Regions from separate parts of the Streptomyces sp. NPDC002671 genome, predicted to be linked through region 1. Evidence: riboswitches for the same ligand, from Rfam matches in the RefSeq annotation. Region 1 holds a riboswitch; the other holds the start of a gene.

Region 1 (11,188 bases):
GAGTGATCACCCGTTCGGAGGTTCGAGGCCCGACCCTAGTGACCCTCTCGTGATCAGATCAAATCCCCGCCGCAAAAAACCACGTGACGCAATGCATTCTTTGCACTCAACACACGTTCAGTGATGCTCGATTGACCCTACGTTGCGTAAGAGGTCGGTCAATTCGGGCATTACGCATGCCCATTGGACCTTCAGGACAGTCGCTTCAGAAGTACCGCAGAGGCGACGGGCCGGGCACCGGCGCGCGCGACGCCGTCGGCCACCTCGCGGTCGGTGGAGGCGACGATGACCGGACGGCCGGGCGGCTCTGCGCGCACCAGCTGCCGGATCAGCTCGTCCGCGGTGACCCCCGGCTTGGAGAACAGCACGCGCACTCCGCGCGGCGGCGCGAGCAGCACCGGCGCGGCCAGTTCGGCGCCGTCGAAGACGCAGGTCACCTCGGCGCCGGTCTGCGCGGCGAGCGCCGAGAGCTGGCCGAGGAGCCTGAGCCGCTGCTTCTCCAGCGGCATCTGCGGATAGCCGGTCTTGGTGACGTTGTAGCCGTCGACCACCAGATGCGCCTGAGGCAGTGCGAGCAACTGGTCGAGGATCGCGGGGTCGTTCTCGGACAGGGCCCGCGTCGCGATGTCCTTCGGGGTCATCCGCCCCGGCTCGACCGCGTCGACCGTCTCGGCCGGGCGCACGGAGACCGGCGGCAGGGCCAGCTCCCGGCGCAGGCCCTGGGTGGCGTCCAGCAGGGTGTCCAGCAGCAGCCGCACCCGCATGTCCTCCACGCTGCGGCCCTCGCGGGCCGCCTTGCGGGTCGCCTCCAGAGCGGCCTCCGCCTCGCCGAGGCGGCCCTTGAGCCGCCGGGCCTCGCTCTCGGCGGCCGAGACCTGCGCCTGCCCCTCGGCCCGTGCGGCCTCGGTCTCGCCCTGCAGCTTGCGCAGCGCGGCCTCCCCGCGCTTGACGTCGCTGAGCGCGGCGCGCAGCTTGCGGTGAAGCGATTCGGCTTCCTTCTTCACCGACTCCAGCTCGGCGCGCAGCCGTTCGGTCTCCGTCCGGGTCTGTTCGCGGGCGTGCGCCAGTTCCTCGCGCAGCCGCTCCAGCTCGGCCCGGCTCTCCTCGTCGGCCCGCTCGGCGTCCGCCCGCTGGGCCTCCTCGCCGGCCGCGGTCACGAGCTTCACCCAGCCCGTGGGGCGCAGCACATAGGCCGCAGCCGCCACGTCGAGCGGGTCCGCGGCCGGGGGCGGGGAGCCGGAGTCGAGGGCGCCGGTGAGCTCCGGCTGCGCCTCTCTGAACTTCTCGCCGATCCGCTGCCGGAACAGCGGGTCGGTCTCCAGCGCCGTCGCCATCGCGTTCCCGGCGAACTTGGCCCGCCGGTTCGGGGCGAAACGGGCGTACTGCCTGAGCTGGGCGGGCAGTTCCGTCACCGTCAGACCGCCGAAGCCGTCCGAGACGATCTGCACGACCCGGCGGCGCACACCGTCGGGCAGCGGACGGTCAAGCACCTCAGCGGTGCCGTCGCCCGGCCCCCCGCCTGCGGTCTCCACCATCCGTCACACCCCAATACCTGTACGGGGCCGCCTCCCTCTCAGGAGTCGGCACCCGGCCGATCCACGAGTTCCACCTGATCCACCGCGTTGCACCAGCGGCAGCGCACCGACTCGATGGTCTCACTGACCACCTCGCGCTCCTCCACCGTCGGCTCACCGGCCAGATCGAGGTGTACGTACTCGACGACCTTCGACGAGCGGGTCACGTCGAACCGGGTGAGGTTGCCGCAGAGGACGCAGCGCCATCGCGTCGTGGCGGTCGGCAGGGGAACCGTCATCGTGCCTGTTCGCTTCCTTCTCGTGCTGGTGCTCGTCTCGCTCCGCGCCGGTGCCCGACGCGTGTGGCTCGTAACCCTACGGCCTGGCGGGTACTCGTCGCCCGTCCGATCGCGGCGGCGAGGCAGTCTGTCAGCTTGCGTCCCGTTACGTCATGCTCTGTGTTCATGATCAGCAACCGGAGCACGGCGGCCGGTCGGACCCTCAGGGCCGTCCGGGGCGCCTCGGCACCCATGACGTACGGCCTCATCGCCCTGTGCGGCCTGATCTTCATACTGGGACCGGCCTCCGGGCTCACCGGGGCGTACGGCACCGGGGACGCGCTGTTCGCCGCGCAACGGGCGTACTTCCGGCACTGGGGCGTGGTCCCCGCCGACCTGTTCGAGGGGCCCGCCCGGGAGGCCCTCACCCCGGCCACGGCACTGTTCGTGCACGGCAGCTGGGTGCATCTGCTCGGCAACATGCTGTTCCTCTTCGTCTTCGGCGCACTGACCGAGGAGCGCATGGGCCGCGTCGAGTTCACCCTGTTCTACGTCGGCTGCGGCTACCTGGCGCTGCTCGGGTACGCCGCCGCCAACGCCACCTCAGAACAGTCGCTGGTCGGCGCCTCCGGAGCGATCTCGGCGGTCCTCGGAGCGTTCCTGTACCTGTTCCCGCGCGCCCGCGTCACCAGTCTGCTCCCTTTCCTGTTCTTCCTGCCGATGCGGTTCCCCGCATGGATCGTGCTGCCGTTCTGGGCGGCGCTGCAGTGGGCGGCGGCGGGGCACTCCACGCAGGGGCCGGGGGTGGCGTACCTGGCGCACCTGGTCGGCTTCGGCCTGGGGTTCGTCTATGCGTGGGTGCGGTACGGACGTGGGACTAGAGTGAAAGCCACCCCAGCTCCGGTCACCGAGGGAGAGAAACAGCCGTGATCACCGCGATCGTTCTGATCAAGACCAGCGTGGACCGGATTCCGGAGATCGCGGAGCAGGTCGCTTCGCTGGATTCGGTGAGCGAGGTGTTCTCCGTCACCGGTACGTACGATCTCATCGCCATGGTGCGGGTGCGGGAGCACGAGGATCTGGCCGAGGTGATTCCCGGGCGGATCAGCAAGATTCCGGGGGTCGAGGCCACGGACACGCACGTTGCGTTCCGGACGTATTCGCAGCATGACCTTGAGGCGGCGTTCTCGATCGGACTGGAGTCCTGACCGTCTGAACACCGCCTCACCAGGCACTCGGAAACTCAGACCGCCGGTACGCAGCGGCCTTCCTCCGTCCTGTACGTCCACTTCGCGCCCTCGGTGATCAGTTCCTTCACCGCGGTGACGAAGCGCTCGACGTGTTCGTCGGGGGTGCCCGCGCCGAAGCTGACGCGGATGGCGTTGAGGGACTTCTCGCCGGGTGCGGCTTCCGGAGCGCCGCACTCGCCCTGGGTCTGCGGGTCGCTGCCCAGCAGGGTGTGGACGAGCGGGTGGGCGCAGAAGAGGCCGTCGCGGACGCCGATGCCGTACTCGGCGGAGAGCGCGGCGGCGAAGTGGGAGCTGTTCCAGCCGTCGACGACGAAGGAGAGCACGCCCACGCGCGGGGCGTCGTCGCCGAAGAGGGACAGCACCCTCACCTGCGGGACCTCGGCGAGGCCCGCGCGGACCCGGGCGATCAGGTCCTGCTCACGGGCGACCAGGGTGTCCCAGCCGGCCTCGGTGAGCGCCTTGCAGGCCGACGCGACGGAGTAGGCGCCGATGACGTTCGGGGAGCCCGCCTCGTGCCGGGCGGCGCTCTCGTGCCACTCCACGTCCACACCGCCGTCCTGGCGCCGGGTGACCTTGCGGCTGGCGCCGCCGCCCGCGAGGTACGGCTCGGCAGCCCGGAGCCAGTCGGCGCGGCCGGCCAGGACGCCGGAGCCGAAGGGGGCGTACAGCTTGTGGCCGGAGAAGGCGACCCAGTCGACGTCCAGGTCACGGACGCTCAGCGGGTGGTGGGGGGCCAGCTGGGCGGCGTCCAGGACGATCCGGGCGCCCTGGGCGTGGGCGGCGGCGGCCAGCTCGCGCACCGGCCACAGCTCGCCGGTGACGTTGGAGGCACCGGTGACGCATACCAGGGCCGGGCCGTAGGGGTCACGGTCGGCCAGGGCCCGCTCCAGGGTCTCGACGGCCTGCTGCGGGGTGCGCGGGGCGTCGAGGTAGGTGACCTGGGCGTCCTGCCAGGGCAGCAGGGAGGCGTGGTGCTCGGTCTCGAAGACGAAGACCTGGCAGTCGGCGGGGAGCGTACGGGCCAGGAGGTTGAGGGAGTCCGTGGTCGAACGGGTGAAGATCACCTGGTCGGTCTCGCGGCAGTCGAGGAACTCGGCGACGGTCTTGCGGGCGTTCTCGAACAGGTCCGTGGAGAGCTGGGAGAGGTAGCCGGCGCCGCGGTGGACGCTGCCGTAGTAGGGCGCGTAGGCCGCCACGTCGTCCCAGACGCGCTGGAGGGCGGGGGCGCTGGCCGCGTAGTCGAGCGCGGCGTAGGCGACTTCGCCGCCCGTGACGAGCGGGACGGTGACATCCCGGCCCAGAACAGGCAGAGGGGTACAAACGGACTGGTCGGCGGCAGCGGTGGAGACGGACATGGCGAACTCCCGTGAGAGGCAGGCGAGAAGAGCCCGTGAGAGACGGGCCGGAAAGAGAAGAAGGGGATGCGGAGGCGGGGCTCGGCGGCCCTATCGCATTCGCTTGCTCACGGGAGACTCCCTCGATGACCAGGACCCCTGGCCCCACACTTGTCGAAAGCGTGCGAGGGGTCCGCGCTTGCCGTAGACCTCACTGCCTACGGCCTGGTCTTCACCCGGGGCACCCCGCCACGGACGGAGGGTTGCCGGACAGTCGGCCGGGGCCTCATGACTGTCACTCATGACCTGGTACAGGAACGTACGGGAAGTGATCGTCGTCCCGCAACCCGTGTCCGGATCGCGGGACGACATTCGCGCCACTCGGTGGACGACAGGGCCTAGGCGTTGCTGGCGGCCACCCAGCGCTCCAGCACCCGCTTGGCCGCCCCGGAGTCGATCGACTCCGCCGCCTTGTCCATGCCGGCCCGGAGCTGCTCGGCCAGCGGGGCGTCCGTCGGGTTCAGGGCGACCAGGGCCGCCGCCGAGTTCAGCAGGACGGCGTCGCGTACGGGGCCCCGCTCGCCGTCCAGCAGCCGCCGGGCGACGTCGGCGTTGTACGCCGGGTCGCCGCCCTGGAGCGCGGACACGGGGACCAGCTCGATGCCGACGTCCCGCGGGTCGAAGGACTGCTCGGAGACCTTGCCGTCCCGGACGACCCAGACGTGCGAGGTGGAGGTGGTGGTCAGCTCGTCGAGGCCGTCGTCGCCGCGGAAGACCAGGGAGGAGTTGCCGCGCTCGGCAAGCACCCCCGCGACGATCGGTGCCTCCCGGGCGACGGCGACCCCGACCGCCTGTGCCTTCACCTTCGCCGGATTGGTCAGCGGACCGAGCAGGTTGAACACGGTCCGGATGCCCAACTGTCCGCGCGCCGCGCCCACATGACGCAGTGCCGGGTGGAACTTCACCGCGAAGCAGAAGGTGATGCCGGCCGCCTCGGCGACCTCCGCCACCCGCTTCGGGGTCAGATCGAGGTTGACACCCAGCCGCTCCAGGACGTCGGACGACCCCGATGCCGAGGACGCGGCCCGATTGCCGTGCTTGACGACCTTCGCGCCCGTGCCGGCGACGACGAGGGCGGACATCGTGGAGATGTTCACCGTCTTCGCTCCGTCGCCGCCCGTGCCGACGATGTCGACCGTCCGGCCGGGCACCTCGATCACGTTCGCGTGCGCGTACATCGTCCGGACCAGGCCGGTGATCTCCTGCACCGTCTGTCCCTTGGCCCGCAGCGCCACGGCGAACCCGGCGATCTGCGCGTCGGTCGCCTCACCGCGCATGATCCGGTCCATCGCCCACGCGGTGTCGTCGGCGCTCAGGTCCCGGCCGTCGAGCAGACCGTTCAGCAGGGCGGGCCAGGAACGGCCCGCCGCGGTGTCGCCTCCAGCGGGGGTCACAGCGCTCATGAGCCGCTCCTAGTGAGTACCAGTACAGGGTCGTACAAAGTTGTACTCCCACCCTATCGACCCTCGAGCACAGCGAAGGGCCCCGTCCGTGTTGCGGACGGGGCCCTGTCACCGTGGCGTGGCGACGCGGGGATCAGTGGTGGCCGTGACCGGCCGTGATCTCCTTGTATTCCTCGACAGTCGGCTTCTCGATCTGGTTGTCCTCGCCGTAGTAGGCGTTGCTGAGCTTGGCGCGCAGCTTCTCGGACCCCTTCACCTTCCGCTCGACACCGTTCTTGTCGACCGTCGGGCCGAGCGCGAGCGGCTTGTACTGCTCGTGCGCCGTGAGCGTGTGCAGCTGCTCCTGGCTGAGCGGCTCGTGCACCTCGATGAACTCACCGTGCGGCAGGCGCTTGATGATGCCGGTCTCGCGGCCGTGCAGCACCTTCTCGCGGTCGCGGCGCTGCAGACCGAGGCAGATCCGCTTGGTGAGGAGGAACGCGATGACCGGTCCGGCGAAGAAGCCGATCCGGACGAACCAGGTGACGGAGTTGATCGACAGGTCGAGGTGGGTGGCCCACAGGTCGTTGCCACCGCCGACCAGCGTGATCATGTAGATCGTGACCCAGGCGACACCGAAGGCGGTGCGCGTCGGCGCGTTGCGCGGGCGGTCCAGGATGTGGTGCTCGCGCTTGTCGCCGGTGAGCCAGGACTCGATGAACGGGTAGACCGCGATCGCCACCAGGACCAGCGGGAAGAGGACCAGCGGGATGAACACGCCCAGGACGAGCGTGTGGCCCCACAGGTTGATCTCCCAGCCCGGCATGAAGCGGATCAGACCCTCGGCGAAGCCCATGTACCAGTCGGGCTGGGCGCCGGTGGACACCTGGTCCGGGCGGTAGGGGCCCATGGCCCAGATCGGGTTGATCTGCGCGACCGCGGCGATGGCCGCGATGACACCGAAGACCAGGAAGAAGAAGCCTCCGGCCTTGGCCGTGTAGACCGGCAGCAGCGGCATGCCGACGACGTTCTTCTCGTTCCGGCCCGGACCCGCGTACTGCGTGTGCTTGTGGTAGAAGACCAGGATCAGGTGCGCCGCCACGAGGCCGAGCATGATGCCCGGCAGCAGCAGGATGTGGATCGAGTAGAACCGCGCCACGAAGTCGTGGCCCGGGAACTCGCCGCCGTAGAGGAAGTACGACAGGTACGTGCCGACGATCGGCACGGACAGGATCGCGCCCTCCATGAAGCGGACACCGGTGCCGGAGAGCAGGTCGTCCGGGAGCGAGTAACCGGTGAAGCCGGTGAACATGCCGCAGACGAACAGCGTGAAGCCGAACAGCCAGTTGACCTCACGCGGCTTGCGGAACGCGCCGGTGAAGAACACGCGCATCATGTGCACGAACATGCCGGCGAGGAAGATCAGCGCCGACCAGTGGTGGATCTGCCGGACGAGCAGACCACCGCGCACATCGAAGGAGATGTGCAGCGTCGAGCTGAACGCCTCCGACATCAGCTGACCCTGCAGCGGCACGTACGAGCCGTGGTAGACCACCTCGTTCATCGACGGGTGGAAGAACAGGGTCAGGTAGATGCCCGTGAGGATGATGATGGTGAAGCTGTAGAGGCAGACCTCACCCAACATGAACGACCAGTGGTCGGGGAAGACCTTCCGCATGTTGCTGCGGGACAGGGTGTAGAGCCCGACGCGGCCGTCGATCCAGTCGGCGACGCGCTGGCCGCCCGAGGCCTTCTCGCGCGAAGACTCAGTGGTGGTAGTACTCATCCGCGCTCCCAGAATGCAGGACCGACCGGCTCCTCGAAGTCGCCGAGCGCCTGGAGGTAACCCTCGTCGTTCACGCCGATGCGCAGCTGCGGCAGGGCGTGACCGGCGGGACCGAAGATGACTCGGGCCCCGTCGGTAAGGTCGAAGGTGGACTGGTGGCACGGGCACAGCACGTGGTGCGTCTGCTGCTCGTACAGCGAGATCGGGCAGCCGACGTGGGTGCAGATCTTCGAGAAGGCGACGATGCCCTCGTGCGACCAGTCGAGTTCCCGCTTGTCCTTGATGTTGTCCGGCTGCAGCCGGACGATCATCAGGGCCGCCTTCGCGATCTGGTTCTGGAAGTCCTCGTCGGTCTCCTCCAGGCCCTCGGGCTTGGCGAAGGTCAGCGAACCGACGGCGACGTCCTCGGGACGCAGCGGCTCGTTGGTGTTCATGTTGACGAGGAGCTTGCCCTTCGCCCACAGCGTGTGGCGCAGGGAGGTGCCGGGCAGCGGACCGAGGTCGCGCAGCAGCACGACACCGGCGAGCGGAACCACGGACAGCGCGCCGATCATCGTGTTGCGGATCAGCTTGCGCCGGCCGAGACCCGACTCCCGGGTGCCCAGCTGGAAGTCCTCGATGATCTTGGCCCGCGTCTCGGGATCGGCCTCGATCGCGTGCCGCTCGTCGGTGATCTCCACGTCGGACATCAGCGTGCGGGCCCAGTGGACCGCAGCCGCGCCGGTGCAGAACAGCGACAGCCCCAGGGTCAGACCCAGCGCGAAGTTCATCGCGCTGAGGTGACCGATCGGGAACACGAAGATCGACTTGTCCTTCGGGATCCCCACGTACGCGGCGATGAAGCCGACCGTGCCGATCATCGCCAGCGTGAACAGCATGGCGACCGTGCGCTCGGACCGCTTGGCGGCCCGCTCGTCGATGTCCTGGATCCGGTGCTCGTGCGGCGGCAGGCCCGGGTCCGCGAACGGGTTCTCCTCGTCCGCGACGGTTACCGCGACGTGCGCGTGGTCCTGCTCAGCGGGCAGGTTCTCTTCTGGAATGTCTTTGCTACTCATGACTTCTTGGCCTTTGCGGTCCGAGCGGCGATCCACACGGCGACCGCGATCAGCGCGCCGAGACCGAAGATCCAGGCGAACAGACCCTCGCTGACCGGCCCTACGCCGCCCAGCTCCAGCCCGCCGGGGTTCTCCGTCTTGTCGCCGTTGACCGCGTTCAGGTACGCGATGATGTCCTTCTTGTTCTTCGAGGACAGCGTGGTGTCCGGGAAGGACGGCATGTTCTGCGGGCCCGTCTGCATGGCCTCGTAGATGTGCTTCGGGTCGACGCCCTCAAGGCCCGGCGCGAACTTGCCGTTGGTGAGGGCACCACCCTTGCCGGTGAAGTTGTGGCACTGCGCGCAGTTGGTGCGGAACAGTTCGCCACCCTTGGCGATGTCCGCGCCGTCCGGGCCGTACTGCGCCTTCGTCGGCACGCTCGGGCCGGCGCCCAGCGACGCGATGTACGCGGCGAGCTGGTCGATCTGGGCCTGCGTGTACACGGGCTTCTTGCGCGGGATCTGGGCGCCCTGCGAGGTGGCCGCGGGCATACGGCCGGTGCCGACCTGGAAGTCGACCGCCGCAGCACCCACACCGACCAGGCTCGGCCCGTCGGAGGAGCCCTGGCCACCGGTGCCGTGGCAGCTGGCGCAGCCGACCTGGTAGAGCTTCTTGCCCTCCTTGATCGTCAGGGACTGGGCGGTTTCATCGGCCTGCGCCTTGCCCGCGGGTGCGAACACGGCGTACAGCCCCCCAGTGGCCGCCAGCGCGAAGAGTAGGACGACGACCGCCGCCAGCGGATGGCGTCGTCGTGCGGAGAGCTTTTTCACGGATTACCCCGGTGTCAGGATCTTCTGCGTCGATGCTTCTGGAATGGATCGGTGGCCGTCTGAGGCCCGCCGACTTACTTGATCAGGTAGATCGTGGCGAAGAGGCCGATCCAGACCACGTCGACGAAGTGCCAGTAGTAGGACACGACGATGGCGGCGGTCGCCTGCTCGTGCGTGAACCTCTTGGCCATGTAGGTGCGGCCGAGGACCAGCAGGAAGGCGATGAGACCGCCCGTCACGTGCAGGCCGTGGAAGCCGGTGGTCAGGTAGAACACCGAGCCGTACGGGTCGGAGGACAGGGAGATCCCGTCCTTCTTCACCAGCTCCGTGTACTCGTAGATCTGACCGCCGACGAAGATGGCACCCATGACGAAGGTGAGGATGAACCAGCCACGGAGCTTCTTCACGTCACCGCGCTCGGCCGCGAACACGCCGAGCTGGCAGGTGAGGGAGGAGAGCACCAGGATCGTGGTGTTCGTCGCGGAGAAGGGCACGTTGAGCGCGTGCGCCATCTCCTTCCAGTGATCCGGTCCGGTCACCGATCGGAGGGTGAAGTACATCGCGAAGAGGGCCGCGAAGAACATCAGCTCGGAACTCAGCCAGATGATGGTTCCGACGCTGGTGAGGTTCGGCCTGTTGACCGACGGGTGCGCGTGCCCGGTTTCTACTGTCGTTGCTGTCGCCACGACCGACATTATGTCGGTCGCTTATCTCGCGCTCACTCCGGGGGGTGCCGTTCGGAGTGTTGCTACCGTCCGAACCGGTGTTGACGTGGTGTTCATGGGAGTAACATCCGCCCCAAACGGCCCTGTCCGTACGACGCTGACGTCTCGGAGGAACAATGCAGCCGACCGCCACTGTGCTGGTCTACAGCGACGACTCCAACACCCGCGAGCAGGTACGGCTGGCCACCGGGCGCAGGCCCGCACCGGACGTGCCCCAGGTCGAGTTCGTGGAGTGCGCGACTCCGGGCGCCGTCGTCAGGGAGCTGGAGAAGGGCGGCATCGACGTCTGCGTCCTGGACGGCGAGGCCGTGCCCATGGGGGGCATGGGGGTGTGCCGGCAGATCAAGGACGAGGTGTTCAACTGCCCGCCGGTGCTTCTGCTCATCGGCCGGCCGCAGGATGCCTGGCTCGCCACGTGGAGCCGGGCCGACGCGGCGGTCACCCTGCCGGTGGAGCCGGTCGAGTTCGCCTCGGCACTGGCTTCCCTGCTGCGTCAGCAGCGGTTGCTGAGCGCCTGACAGCTCGGGGCGCGGGGGTTCGTTCCTCGCGCCCCTCAGCCTGCTACAGCGCTGCCGGCTGGAGGCGTAGCGCGTCCGTCGGGGCCGAGCCGTCCGGTTGGCCGTTGACGAGGGCCGAGCCGGAGAGCCACTTCTTCCAGTCGACGTTCCAGTCGCCGAAGCCGTTGCCGAAGGGCTCCATGGGGTCGCCGTTGGAGTTGACGACCTTGACAATGTCACCCTCATGGATGGTGTTGAAGAACCATCTGGCGTTCTCGGTGCTCATGCCCGTGCAGCCGTGGCTGACGTTCGCGTAGCCCTGGGCGCCGGTGGACCAGGGGGCGGCGTGCACGAACTCGCCGGACCAGGTGACCCGGCTGGCGTAGTAGACCGGCAGGTCGTAGGAGTCGGAGCTGCCCTCCGCGATGCCGATCGTGGTGCTGCGCATGCGTACGAAGTACTGCTTGGCCAGGACCACCTTGACGCCGGTGCGGGTCT
Region 2 (11,188 bases), on a different contig from region 1:
CGGTCACGGTCAACGGCAAGGAGTTCGGCAGCAAGCTGGGCCTGGGCAACTACAGGCACGTCGCCGACGGCGACTTCGCCAAGGGCTGGACCACCACCTACGTGTGGCCGACCCTGAACAAGGGCCCCAACACCGTCTCCATCTCCTGCCAGGCGGGCGACAAGTGCAACGTCCTGCTGGACCAGGTGTGGCTGAAGAAGGGTCAGGTCAAGCGGGACTCGGCCTAGGCCGCGCCCGCCTCCCCGGTCACCGTGACCCGCTCGCGCAGCTCCTCGTAGACCGCGCGGTCGAACTCGCCTGCCACAGGGGCCCGTACGGTCGCCGTCGACAGGGCGATCGCGCGGGTCAGGCGGTCGGGCCAGGGGAGGTTCTCCACGAGGCCGGAGAGCAGGCCCGCGACCGCTGAGTCACCGGCGCCGGTCGGGTTGCCGTGGACGAGGGCCGGTGGGCTGGCCTGCCAGCGGCCCTCGGGGGTGGTGGCGAGCAGGCCCCGGGCGCCGAGGGAGGCGACCACCGCGTGGGCGCCCCGGCGGCGGGCGTCCTGGGTGGCCCGCAACGGCTCGTGGGAGCCGGTGAGTTCGGCCAGTTCGTCGGCGTTCGGCTTGATGATGTCGGGGCGGGCCGCGACCCCGCGGCGCAGCGCCTCGCCGCTGGTGTCCAGCAGGACGGGGACGGCGGCGGTGCGGGCCGCGCGGACCAGGCTCGCGTACGCCCCGACCGGCACCCCCGGCGGCAGGCTGCCGCACAGGGCCACCGCCGAGGCGCCGGGCAGCAGTTCCTCGTAGCGGTCCAGGAAGGCGCCCCACTCGGCGGGCGCGATCTGCGGGCCCGGCTCGTTCAACTGGGTGGTGTCGCCCGACAGTTCGTCCACGACGGCGAGTGTGCGCCGGGTCGCCCCGGCGATCGGCACCAGTGCGTCGGTCACCCCGGGCGTGCCCGCGAGCCGCTCGCGCAGTTCCCGGCCGGTGGTGCCGCCCGCGAAGCCGGCGACCGTCGTCTCGTGACCGAGAGCCGCGAGCACCCGGGCCACGTTCACGCCCTTGCCGCCCGGCCGCTCGGTGACCTCCTGGACGCGGTGCGAGGCGTGCGGGCGCAGCGACCCCACACGGTAGGTGATGTCGAGAGCGGTGTTCAGCGTGACCGTGAGGATCACCCGTGCCGACCTCCTTCGCCGTGTCGCCGCGTACGCCGTGTTCGCCTCGTCGTCCGCTTCCGTTCTCCGGCACGATCATGCCAAACAGACGGCGGCCGGCCCAGATGCAGGTCGGCCGCTGTTCGGGGCGTAAACCGGGAGGGATCAGCCCAGTTGGGGCGCCACGATCCATTCGCCCCGGCGCATCACGCCCTTCAGGTCGAAGCCGGCGTCCAGGACCACCAGGTCCGCGTCCTTGCCCGGCTCCAGCGAGCCGATGCGGTCGAAGAGGCCGAGGAGGCGGGCCGGGTTGGCGGAGAGGGCGGCCACCGCGTCCTGCACCGGGAGCCGGTCGACGGTCACCGCGCGCTTGAACGCCCGGTCCAGGGTGAGCGTGGAGCCCGCGATCGAGCCGCCCTGCACCAGCCGGGCCACGCCCTCGCTGACCTCGACCTCCAGCGGGCCCAGCATGTAGCGGCCGTCGCCGATGCCGGCCGCGTCCATCGCGTCGGTGATGAACGCGACCCGGCCGGCACCCGCGTGATGGAACGCCAGCTGCAGCGCGGCGGGGTGCAGATGGGTGCCGTCGTTGATCAGCTCGACCGTCACCCGCTCGTCCTCCAGCAGGGCCGCGACCGGGCCGGGGGCGCGGTGGGCCAGCGTCGGCATGGCGTTGAAGAGGTGGGTGGCGACCGTGGCGCCCGCGTCGACGGCCTCGACCGTCTGCTCGTAGGTGGCGTCCGTGTGCCCGATCGCCGCGATCACGCCGTGCTCCGCGAGCAGCCGTACCGAGTCGATGCCGCCCGGCAGCTCGGCGGCGAGGGTGACCATCTTCGCCTTGCCGCGCGCCGCGTCGATCAGCTTGCGGACCTCGGCGGGCTCCGGGTCGCGCAGCAGCTCCTCGGAGTGCGCGCCCTTGCGGCACGGCGAGATGAACGGCCCCTCGAAGTGGATGCCCGCGATCTCGCCCTGCTCGGCCAGCTCGCTCAGCAGCCCGGCCTGCCGCACCAGCAGGTCCATCTCGTCGGTGACGGTGGAGGCGACCAGCGTGGTCGTGCCGTGCAGCCGGTGGGTGTGGATGGCCTTCAGCACCTCGTCCGGCGTACCGGAGAAGGAGGCTCCGCCGCCGCCGTGGTTGTGGATGTCGACGAAGCCCGGGAGCACCCAGTGGCCGGTCAGGTCGAGCACCTGGGTGTCGGCGGGCGCGGTGGCGGCGATGTGCCTGCCGTCCACGACCACCTGGCCGTTTTCCACCGTTCCGGTGGGCAGCACCACCCGAGCACCTGCGAGAACCAAGCTGGCAGCCATCAGGCGGTTACCTCCGGAGTCGTAGAAGTGGTCGTCAGCAGGTCCCGCGCAAGCAGCCCCGCGCCCAGGCAGCCCGCCGTGTCCCCCAGGGCCGCCGGGACGATCGTCGGCAGCTTCTGGAAGGTGACCCGCCGCCGGACGGCTTCCCGCAGCGGTCGGAACAACACTTCCCCCGCCTCGGCCAGCCCGCCACCGATGATCAGCGTGCGCGGGTCCAGCAGGGTGAGCGCGGTGACCAGCCCGTCGGCGAGCGCGTCCACCGCCTCCTGCCAGACCCGGATGGCGTTCGGGTCACCGGACGTGACGGCCTTGGCGCAGTCGGCCGCGTCCGCCCCGGGGTCCTGGCAGGCCTCGGCCCACGCCTCGCTGACCGCGGACGCGGAGGCGTACCGCTCCAGACAGCCGCGCTGCCCGCACGTGCAGGGGGTGCCACCCGGTCGTACGACGACATGCCCGATCTCGCCCGCGAAGCCGTGTGCGCCGGACTCCACCCGCCCGTCCAGGCCGATGGCGCCCGCGATTCCGGTGCCGAGCGGCACGAACAGGAACCGGTCGGCGCCCTTGCCCGCGCCGATCCGGCCTTCGGCGAGCCCGCCGGCGCGCACGTCGTGGCCGAGGGCGACCGGCACCCCGAGCCGCTCGGCCAGGAGTGCGCGCAGGGGGACGTCCCGCCAGCCGAGGTTGGCCGCGTAGACGGCGATGCCGTTCTCGTCGTCGACGATGCCGGGGACCACGATGCCCGCGGCGGCGGCCGGTTCGCCGTAGCGCTCGGCGCCGTGGGCGCGCAGCTCGGCGGCGAAGTCGAGGATCGTCTCGACCACGGCATCGGGCCCGCGCTCGCGTCCGGTCGCCCGGCGGGCGCGGTGCAGCAGGGCGCCGCCGTCACCGATGAGGGCGGCCTTCATCCCGGTGCCGCCCACGTCCAGGGCGATGACATGTCTCATGGGGTCAGTGTGGCCCTCGGACCCATGAGAGGTCTAGTCCACTCACCTGGTGTAGACCTTATGTGTCCACATATTGAACGGTCAGACAGCAGGTTTGGGGCTTTACGGTGGGTCGGCGTACGGCAGGAACGATCGCGGTGGTGTCCGCACTGGGCATGACAGCGGTCCTCGGCGGCTGCGGGAGCACCGACTCCTCCGGCGTGACCCTCAGGCTGGTCGCGGCCGACTACGGCGACTCGGCGGCCAACAGCTCCAAGAAGTACTGGGACGCCCTCGTCAAAGCGTACGAGGCCAAGCACCCCGGCGTGAAGATCGACGTCAGCGTCTACTCCTGGAACGACGTCGACGCCAAGGTCAAGCAGATGGTCGACGCGGGCCACGCCCCCGACCTGGCCCAGATCGGCGCCTACGCCGACTACGCGGCGGCGGGCAAGCTCTACCAGGCCTCCGACCTGCTCTCCATCCGCACCCAGGCCGACTTCGTCAGCCGGCTCGGCGAGGCGGGCCAGTGGAACCACACCCAGTACGGCATGCCCTTCGCCGCCTCCACCCGCGTCCTCTTCTACAACAAGACCCTGTTCGCGCAGGCCGGCATCACCCCGCCCACCACCTGGGACGAACGGGGGGCCGACGCCAGGGCCTCAAGGACAAGGGCGTGAAGTACCGTTCCTGTGGACTGAGCAGGAGTGACTCCGCTCAGCCGCACGCCCCGAACGGTCTTGGGCGCACTGGTCCCCGGCGTACTCGACCCCGGGGCGGCGACACGGATCCTGTCCGTGGTCCGATCCCGGGAGGCCGGTTCCCTGCGCGACCTGGCCAGATGGGTACGGCCAGAGGCGACGGGGAGGCCCCGAACCATCACTCCGGTGGAGCGGGGGCCCCACACGCTGACGCCGTACCCGGCGTCCCAGATCGCACGATCACGTTAACCCGACCGGCCCAGGGCGCTGCAAGCCCGAGAACCGACCATCACACGATCGAGTTAAAGCGACCTTATGCGCACTCCCCGGCGGGCGACGGCAGCGAGAAGAACGTCCTCGACTTCTCCCGCACCTACGGCCTCCTCCCGGTCACCGTCTCCGCCTCCCTGGCCATGAGCGAGTCGGACTCCGCCCCCGACAAGACCCTTCAGCCCTTCCTCGACCAGCTGCCCACCTCCGAGCTGTACCCGGCCGGCAAGACCTCCTGGGCGGCGGTCAGCGCGGCCGTGAAGCAGGACATCGGCCAGGCAGTGACCCCCGGCGGCAGCCCCTCCGGTGTCCTCGCCCGTCTCCAGGCGACGGCCACGGCGGCGGACAGCAGCGCCGCCACCGCCGGCTGAGCCGGTTGTCGGTGCCCGGAGTTACGGTGGCCGACATGGAACTCGGCCACCGCGAACAGGCCATCCTCGCGCTGGAGCGCCGGGGCTTCTCCGGCCCCGGCGCCAAGGAGCGCGCGATACGTGAGGAGCTGGGCCTGGCGCCGGTGCGCTACTACCAGCTGCTCAACGCCCTGCTGGACGACGAGCGGGCGCTGGCGCACGACCCGGTGACGGTGAACCGCCTGCGCCGGGTGAGGGAGGCCCGGCGAGGCGAACGCTGAACGTGCCCGAGACCCAGGCGTGAGACCGGCCCGCGCTGGATAGTGTCGCGGTATGGATCCCATCCCGACCCCGGCGACCCAACCCGGCCGGGACGGCCTCGCGGCGCTGCTGGCAAGCCCCCGTACCGCCACGATCGCCCTCGACTTCGACGGCACGCTGGCCCCGATCGTCGCCGACCCGGAACAGGCCCGCGCCCACCCCGACGCCGTTCCCGCGCTCGCCGCCCTCGCCCCGAAGGTGGCCTCCGTCGCCGTCATCACCGGCCGGCCCGCGGGGGTCGCGGTGCGCTACGGCGGTTTCGCCGGCGTCCCCGGACTCGCACACCTCGTCGTCCTCGGCCACTACGGCGCCGAGCGCTGGGACGCGGTCACCAGCACCGTCAACGCACCGGCCCCGCACCCCGGCGTGGCCGCGGTCCGCGCCGAGCTGCCCGGCTTCCTGGACAAGATGGGCGCCTGGCAGGGCGTGTGGATCGAGGAGAAGGGCCGCGCGGTCGCCGTCCACACCCGCCGCGCCGACGACCCCGAGGCCGCCTTCGAGGCCCTGCGCGAACCCCTCGCCGACCTCGCCACCCGGCACGGCCTGATCGTCGAGCCCGGCCGCATGGTCCTGGAACTGCGCCCACCCGGCACGGACAAGGGCGTAGCCCTCCTCGACCACGTCCGCTCCACCGGCGCCGAGTGCGTCGTCTACGCAGGCGACGACCTGGGCGACCTCCCCGCCTACGCGGCAGTGGACAAACTCCGCTCCGAAGGCATCCCCGGCCTCCTGATCTGCAGCGGCAGCACGGAGGTCACGGAACTGGCGGAACGAGCGGATGTGGTGGTGGACGGCCCGGAGGGGGTCGTAGCCCTGCTGAGGACCCTGGCAGATCAGCTGGACTGATCGTCCAGTGCACCCAGCTGGTCCAGGAACCACCGAGCAGGCGGCAGCGCCGTAGCAGCAGCGGCCAGCCTCTTGGTCCGCTCCGCCCGCTCATCCGTCGGCATGGTGAGCGCGGAGTGCAACGCCTCCGCCGTCCCCCCGATGTCATACGGGTTCACGACCACCGCATCCTCGCCCAGCTCCTCATACGCCCCCGCCTCCCGGGACAGCACCAGCACGCACCCCTCGTCGGAGACGACCGGCACCTCCTTGGCGACCAGGTTCATCCCGTCCCGGATGGGATTGACCAGGGCGACGTCGGCGAGCCGGTACGCGGCCAGGGACCGCGCGAAGTCGTCCTTGACGTGCAGTACGACGGGCATCCAACCCGTCGTGCCGTACTCGGAGTTGATCTCCTGCGCAACGCGCCGCACCTCCGCGGTGTAGTCGCGGTAGACGGCGAGATCCTGCCGGGACGGATAGGCGAACGCCAGGTGCACCACCCGCTCGCGCCACTCAGGGTGGTCCGCCAGCAGCTGCCGGTACGCCAGCAGCCCGCGCACGATGTTCTTCGACAGCTCGGTGCGGTCCACCCGGACGATCGTCCGGCGCCCCTCGCCGATCTCCTCCCGCAGCGCAGCCATCCGCTCGTCCACGTCCGGCCGGTGCGCCCGCTCCCGCAGGAAGTCCGCGTCCGCGCCGAGCCCGTGTACGCCGATCCGGGTACCCGAGGGGATCCCCGGCCCCAGCACGGCGTGACAGCAGTCGGTGAACGCATCCGCCCACCGGCGGGTCAGGAACGCGGCCCGGTCCGCGCCGAGGATGCCGCTCAGCAGCTCGGCGGCGATGTCGTCGGGCAGGAGCCGGAAGTAGTCCGGCGGGGCCCACGGGGTGTGCGAGAAGTGGCCGATGCGCAGGTCGGGGCGGAGCCGCCGGAGCATGCGCGGGGCGAGCGCCAGGTGGTAGTCCTGGATCAGTACCGCCGCACCCTCGGCCGCCTCCTCCGCCAGCGCCTCGGCGAAGGCCCGGTTGTAGGCCTCGTACGACGCCCACTGCCGCCGGAACTCCGCGTCGAAGACCGGCTCCAGCGGGGTCTGGTACAGCATGTGGTGGACGAACCAGAGCACCGAGTTGGCGATGCCGTTGTACGCGTCGGAGAACACGGTCGCGTCGATGTCCAGCATCCGGACCTGCTGTCCGCCGGTGTCCGCGCCCGGCAGCCGGCCGCCCTCGGCCCGCCGTACGGCCTCCCGGTCGCCGTCGCCCAGCGCGGCGCACACCCACACCGCGTCCGTGTCCGGCCCGATGGCCGACAGCCCCGAGACCAGCCCGCCGCCGCCCCGCTTGGCATGCAGCGTGCCGGCCCCGCCATCGGGGCGTACCTCGTACGAAACCGGGCCGCGATTGGACGCGACCAGCACCTCAGCACCGCGCACGGAAGCCATGGTCCTCAACCTAGCCCGGCCCGTAAACGCTCAAACGTACGGTCCGCCCCGAAGAGCGGCCGTATACAGCCGATGCCCCGTTTTCACGCCACCCGGCGCTCACGCCACCCGCCGCGCCGCGTACTCCGCGATCTCCGTCATCGGCGGCCGTTCCTCCGTGTCCACCGAGTACGTGCGCGGCTCGAACCCGTCCTCGCCCCGCTCGAACTGGGTCAGCGACGGCCGGACGAGGTGCCCGCGGGCGAGCCTCAGCTGCGCCGTGCGGTAGATCGCGGCGGCCATCCGGCCCAGCGCCTGTCCGTCCTGGTGCCGGTGCTTGCGCACCCCCACGTCCACCTGGGCGAGGGCATCCAGGCCCACCAGGTGCAGCGCGTCCACCAGCATGCCCAGTTCCACGCCGTACCCGACCGGGAACGGCAGCTGCTCCAGCAGCGAGCGCCGGGCCGCGTACTCGCCGCCGAGCGGCTGCACGAAACCGGCCAGCTGCGGCCAGTGCATGTTCAGCAGCGGGCGGGCCATGAGTTCGGTGACCCGGCCGCCCTGGCCGGCAGCGCCGCCGAGCGGACGGTCGTACATGGCCTTGACCAGCTGTACGTCCGGCTCGGTGAGCAGCGGGCCGACGATTCCGGAGACGAAGTCGGAGGAGAACTCCCGCAGGTCGGCGTCGATGAAGCAGATGATGTCCCCGCTGGTCACCAGCAGGGAGCGCCACAGCACCTCGCCCTTGCCGGGGACGGCCGGGATGCGCGGCAGGATGTCGTCGCGGTGGACGACCCGGGCGCCGGCCGCCGCGGCGACCTCGGAGGTGCGGTCGGTGGACCCGGAGTCGACGACGACGATCTCGTCGACCAGCGGCACCTGTTCCACGAGGTCGCGGCGGATCACCGCGACGATGTCGCCGACCGTTTCCTGTTCGTTCAGCGCGGGCAGCACGACGGAGACGGACTGGCCGGTACGCTGCCTGGCGGACAGGATCTGGTGGAGGGGCCGATCGGTCACGGACCAGGAGCGGGTGGCCAGCCAGCGCTCGACTTCTTCCAGCACGGTCTGCGACTCCTCACTGTCACGGCCACACGTCGCCGTGTGATCCATCTCGCGGTTCGGACGACTATCTCAACTCTCGTGGCCTTCGGTTACAGTCTTGAACAACGCCGATGACCATCGCATGTCGGGGGTCGCGCGCGTTGACGGACAACCGCATCACACAACCGCATACCGCTCATCCAGAGGGGCAGAGGGACACGGCCCGATGAAGCCCCGGCAACCCTCCAGTCGGTTCTCGTTCTCCAGCGAGGCTCCCGGCTCGGGAAGGTGCCAAATCCGTCTCACGGCGAGATGCGTCGTGAGGAAGATGAGGAGAAAGGGCCTCGCCTCACATGGCTGTGCAGACAGTTGCAACCACCAGCGATTCCGCCGGCACCTCCACCGTAGACCTCGGCCCCGCCGCGGCCCTGAGCTGTCGCGAGTGCGGTCACCGCGTGCCGCTCGGACCGGTGTTCGCCTGCGAGGAGTGTTTCGGCCCGCTGGAGATCGCCTACGACTTCTCCGCCTACGACACCGAGGAACTGCGGGGGCGCATCGAGTCGGGCCCCGCGAACATCTGGCGTTACGCGCCGCTGCTCCCGGTCCCGGCGGACGTCGCCGACAAGCCGAACCTGAACCCCGGCTGGACCAAGCTCGTCAAGGCCGACAACCTCGCCCGTGAACTCGGCGTCACCGGCGGCCTGTTCGTGAAGGACGACTCCGGCAACCCGACGCACTCCTTCAAGGACCGCGTGGTCGCCCAGGCCCTGGAGGCCGCCCGCGCCTTCGGCTTCACCACCCTCTCCTGCTCCTCGACGGGCAACCTGGCAGGTGCCGTCGGCGCCGCCGCCGCCCGCGCCGGCCTCCGCTCCTGTGTGTTCATCCCGCACGACCTGGAGCAGGGCAAGGTCGTGATGGCCGCGGTCTACGGCGGTGAACTCGTCGGCATCGAGGGCAACTACGACGACGTGAACCGCTTCTGCTCCGAGCTGATCGGCGACCCGGCCGGCGAGGGCTGGGGCTTCGTCAACGTCAACCTGCGGCCGTACTACGCGGAGGGCTCCAAGACCCTGGCGTACGAGATCTGCGAGCAGCTCGGCTGGCGGCTGCCGGACCAGATCGTGGTCCCGATCGCCTCCGGCTCCCAGCTCACGAAGATCGACAAGGGTCTGCGGGAGCTGATCGAGCTCGGCCTGGTCGAGGACCGGCCGTACAGGATCTTCGGCGCGCAGGCCGAGGGCTGCTCGCCGGTGTCGGCGGCCTTCAAGGCCGGCCACGACGTCGTACGCCCGCAGAAGCCGAACACCATCGCCAAGTCCCTCGCGATCGGCAACCCGGCCGACGGGCCGTACGTCCTGGACATCGCGCGCCGTACCGGCGGTGCGGTGGAGGACGTGACGGACGAGCAGGTCGTGGACGCCATCAAGCTGCTCGCGCAGACCGAGGGCATCTTCGCCGAGACGGCGGGCGGTGTGACGGTCGGCGTCACGAAGAAGCTGATCGAGAACGGCGTCCTGGACCCGTCGCTCACCACGGTCGTCCTCAACACCGGCGACGGCCTCAAGACCCTCGACGCGGTCGCAGGCACGGGCCTGACCGCTACGATCCGCCCGAACCTGGACTCCTTCCGAGAGGCTGGTCTCGCATGAGTGTGACCGTTCGTATCCCCACCATCCTGCGCACGTACACCGGTGGCCAGGCCGAGGTCCCGGCCGAGGGTGCGACCCTCGCCGAGGTCATCACGGACCTGGAGAAGAACCACACCGGCATCGCCGCGCGCGTGCTGGACGACCAGGGCAAGCTGCGCCGCTTCGTGAACGTCTACGTGAACGACGACGACGTCCGCTTCGAGCAGGGCCTGGAGACGGCGACCCCGGACGGTGCCGGCGTCTCCATCATTCCGGCGGTCGCCGGCGGCTGCTGAGGCGCCTGAGTCACACACTGTTCATTGAATTGCCCCGTCCGTGAGAGAAACGGAGGGGGCAATTCTGCGTGATTGAGCGCGGTAGAGTTGGGGAACGCGCTCCTGGCCCACGGGCCAGCAGCCCTGGATTCATGCCGCATGCCCGACAAGAAGCAGCCAAAATGCACGGGTTTTATGCGGCTTTTGTTGCCTTTACGGGGCCCGACTTGCCCTGAATTCAGGCGAATTCACGCCACATTCCGGATGCCGCTCGTCCAGATTTCTCGTCCGATTGACCTGTTGCAGACGGCAGTTGGACAGATACATTCAGCCGCGGTCGACGCGTTCCGGCGCACGCCCCCGACCAATTCTGGGGGGCGAGGTCTGACCCGGGTCCGCGAAGTGTGGATCTGTGCAAGGGCCAGTAATAGGGGAGTTAGGCATGGCTCAGGGCACCGTCAAGTGGTTCAACGCGGAGAAGGGGTACGGCTTCATCGCGGTCGACGGTGGTGCGGATGTTTTCGTCCACTACAGCGCGATCCAGATGGACGGTTACCGCACCCTGGAAGAGGGGCAGCGGGTCGACTTCGAGATCTCGCAGGGCCAGAAGGGCCCGCAGGCGGACATGGTCCGGCTGGCGACCAGCTGAAGCACGCGTCGACTGACAGCGACGTTCTTCTGTTCATCGTCGAAGGGCTCGTACCTCCCGGGGTACGAGCCCTTCGGCGTGCCCGGGCTCTGTGACGCCGCTGCTCACCTGCGAATCCCCGAGAGCAGCTTGCACTCGACAGGGGCGAGTGCTAATCATTGCGTTAGCACTCTGAAGGTGAGAGTGACAACGAAGGACCGGGTCGGTGAGGCCCGCAGGCCAAGTGGGGCAAGGAACCACGGGGTCGGCGAGCCGTCCGTCGCGGGCGCGGGCGCGGTCCGAAGGAATCACCCCCAGTCCTGGAGGGACCACTTCACATGGCCAAGATCATCGCGTTC

The links. Region 1 has a riboswitch for S-adenosylmethionine ahead of ACWD35_RS15185 (aminotransferase class V-fold PLP-dependent enzyme). Riboswitches for the same ligand answer to the same signal wherever they lie in the genome.
Region 2: it holds a riboswitch for S-adenosylmethionine, as region 1 does, so the genes downstream of both, thrC (threonine synthase) here and ACWD35_RS15185 (aminotransferase class V-fold PLP-dependent enzyme) in region 1, are expected to answer to the same signal.

The regions. Positions count from the first base shown of each region.
Region 1 covers NZ_JBSFVU010000008.1:275,298-286,485, forward strand. Annotated here, with positions in the region: gene ACWD35_RS15165 (NYN domain-containing protein) at 192-1,535, opposite strand; gene ACWD35_RS15170 (hypothetical protein) at 1,574-1,813, opposite strand; gene ACWD35_RS15175 (rhomboid family intramembrane serine protease) at 1,979-2,722, shown strand; gene ACWD35_RS15180 (Lrp/AsnC family transcriptional regulator) at 2,719-3,000, shown strand; gene ACWD35_RS15185 (aminotransferase class V-fold PLP-dependent enzyme) at 3,036-4,397, opposite strand; SAM riboswitch class IV at 4,567-4,683, opposite strand; gene trpD (anthranilate phosphoribosyltransferase) at 4,775-5,839, opposite strand; gene qcrB (cytochrome bc1 complex cytochrome b subunit) at 5,973-7,604, opposite strand; gene qcrA (cytochrome bc1 complex Rieske iron-sulfur subunit) at 7,601-8,659, opposite strand; gene qcrC (cytochrome bc1 complex diheme cytochrome c subunit) at 8,656-9,468, opposite strand; gene ctaE (aa3-type cytochrome oxidase subunit III) at 9,543-10,163, opposite strand; gene ACWD35_RS15215 (hypothetical protein) at 10,310-10,711, shown strand; gene ACWD35_RS15220 (Ig-like domain-containing protein) at 10,755-11,188, opposite strand, start outside.
Region 2 covers NZ_JBSFVU010000005.1:121,664-132,851, forward strand. Annotated here, with positions in the region: gene ACWD35_RS09320 (carbohydrate-binding protein) at 1-227, shown strand, start outside; gene ACWD35_RS09325 (1-phosphofructokinase family hexose kinase) at 224-1,153, opposite strand; gene nagA (N-acetylglucosamine-6-phosphate deacetylase) at 1,298-2,440, opposite strand; gene ACWD35_RS09335 (ROK family protein) at 2,440-3,384, opposite strand; partial or broken gene ACWD35_RS09340 (ABC transporter substrate-binding protein) at 3,540-4,049, shown strand; gene ACWD35_RS09345 (hypothetical protein) at 4,205-4,705, shown strand; gene ACWD35_RS09350 (DUF3263 domain-containing protein) at 4,741-4,965, shown strand; gene otsB (trehalose-phosphatase) at 5,018-5,851, shown strand; gene ACWD35_RS09360 (alpha,alpha-trehalose-phosphate synthase (UDP-forming)) at 5,839-7,275, opposite strand; gene ACWD35_RS09365 (glucosyl-3-phosphoglycerate synthase) at 7,375-8,319, opposite strand; SAM riboswitch class I at 8,492-8,633, shown strand; gene thrC (threonine synthase) at 8,652-9,947, shown strand; gene ACWD35_RS09375 (MoaD/ThiS family protein) at 9,944-10,222, shown strand; gene ACWD35_RS09380 (cold-shock protein) at 10,644-10,850, shown strand; gene groL (chaperonin GroEL) at 11,168-11,188, shown strand, end outside.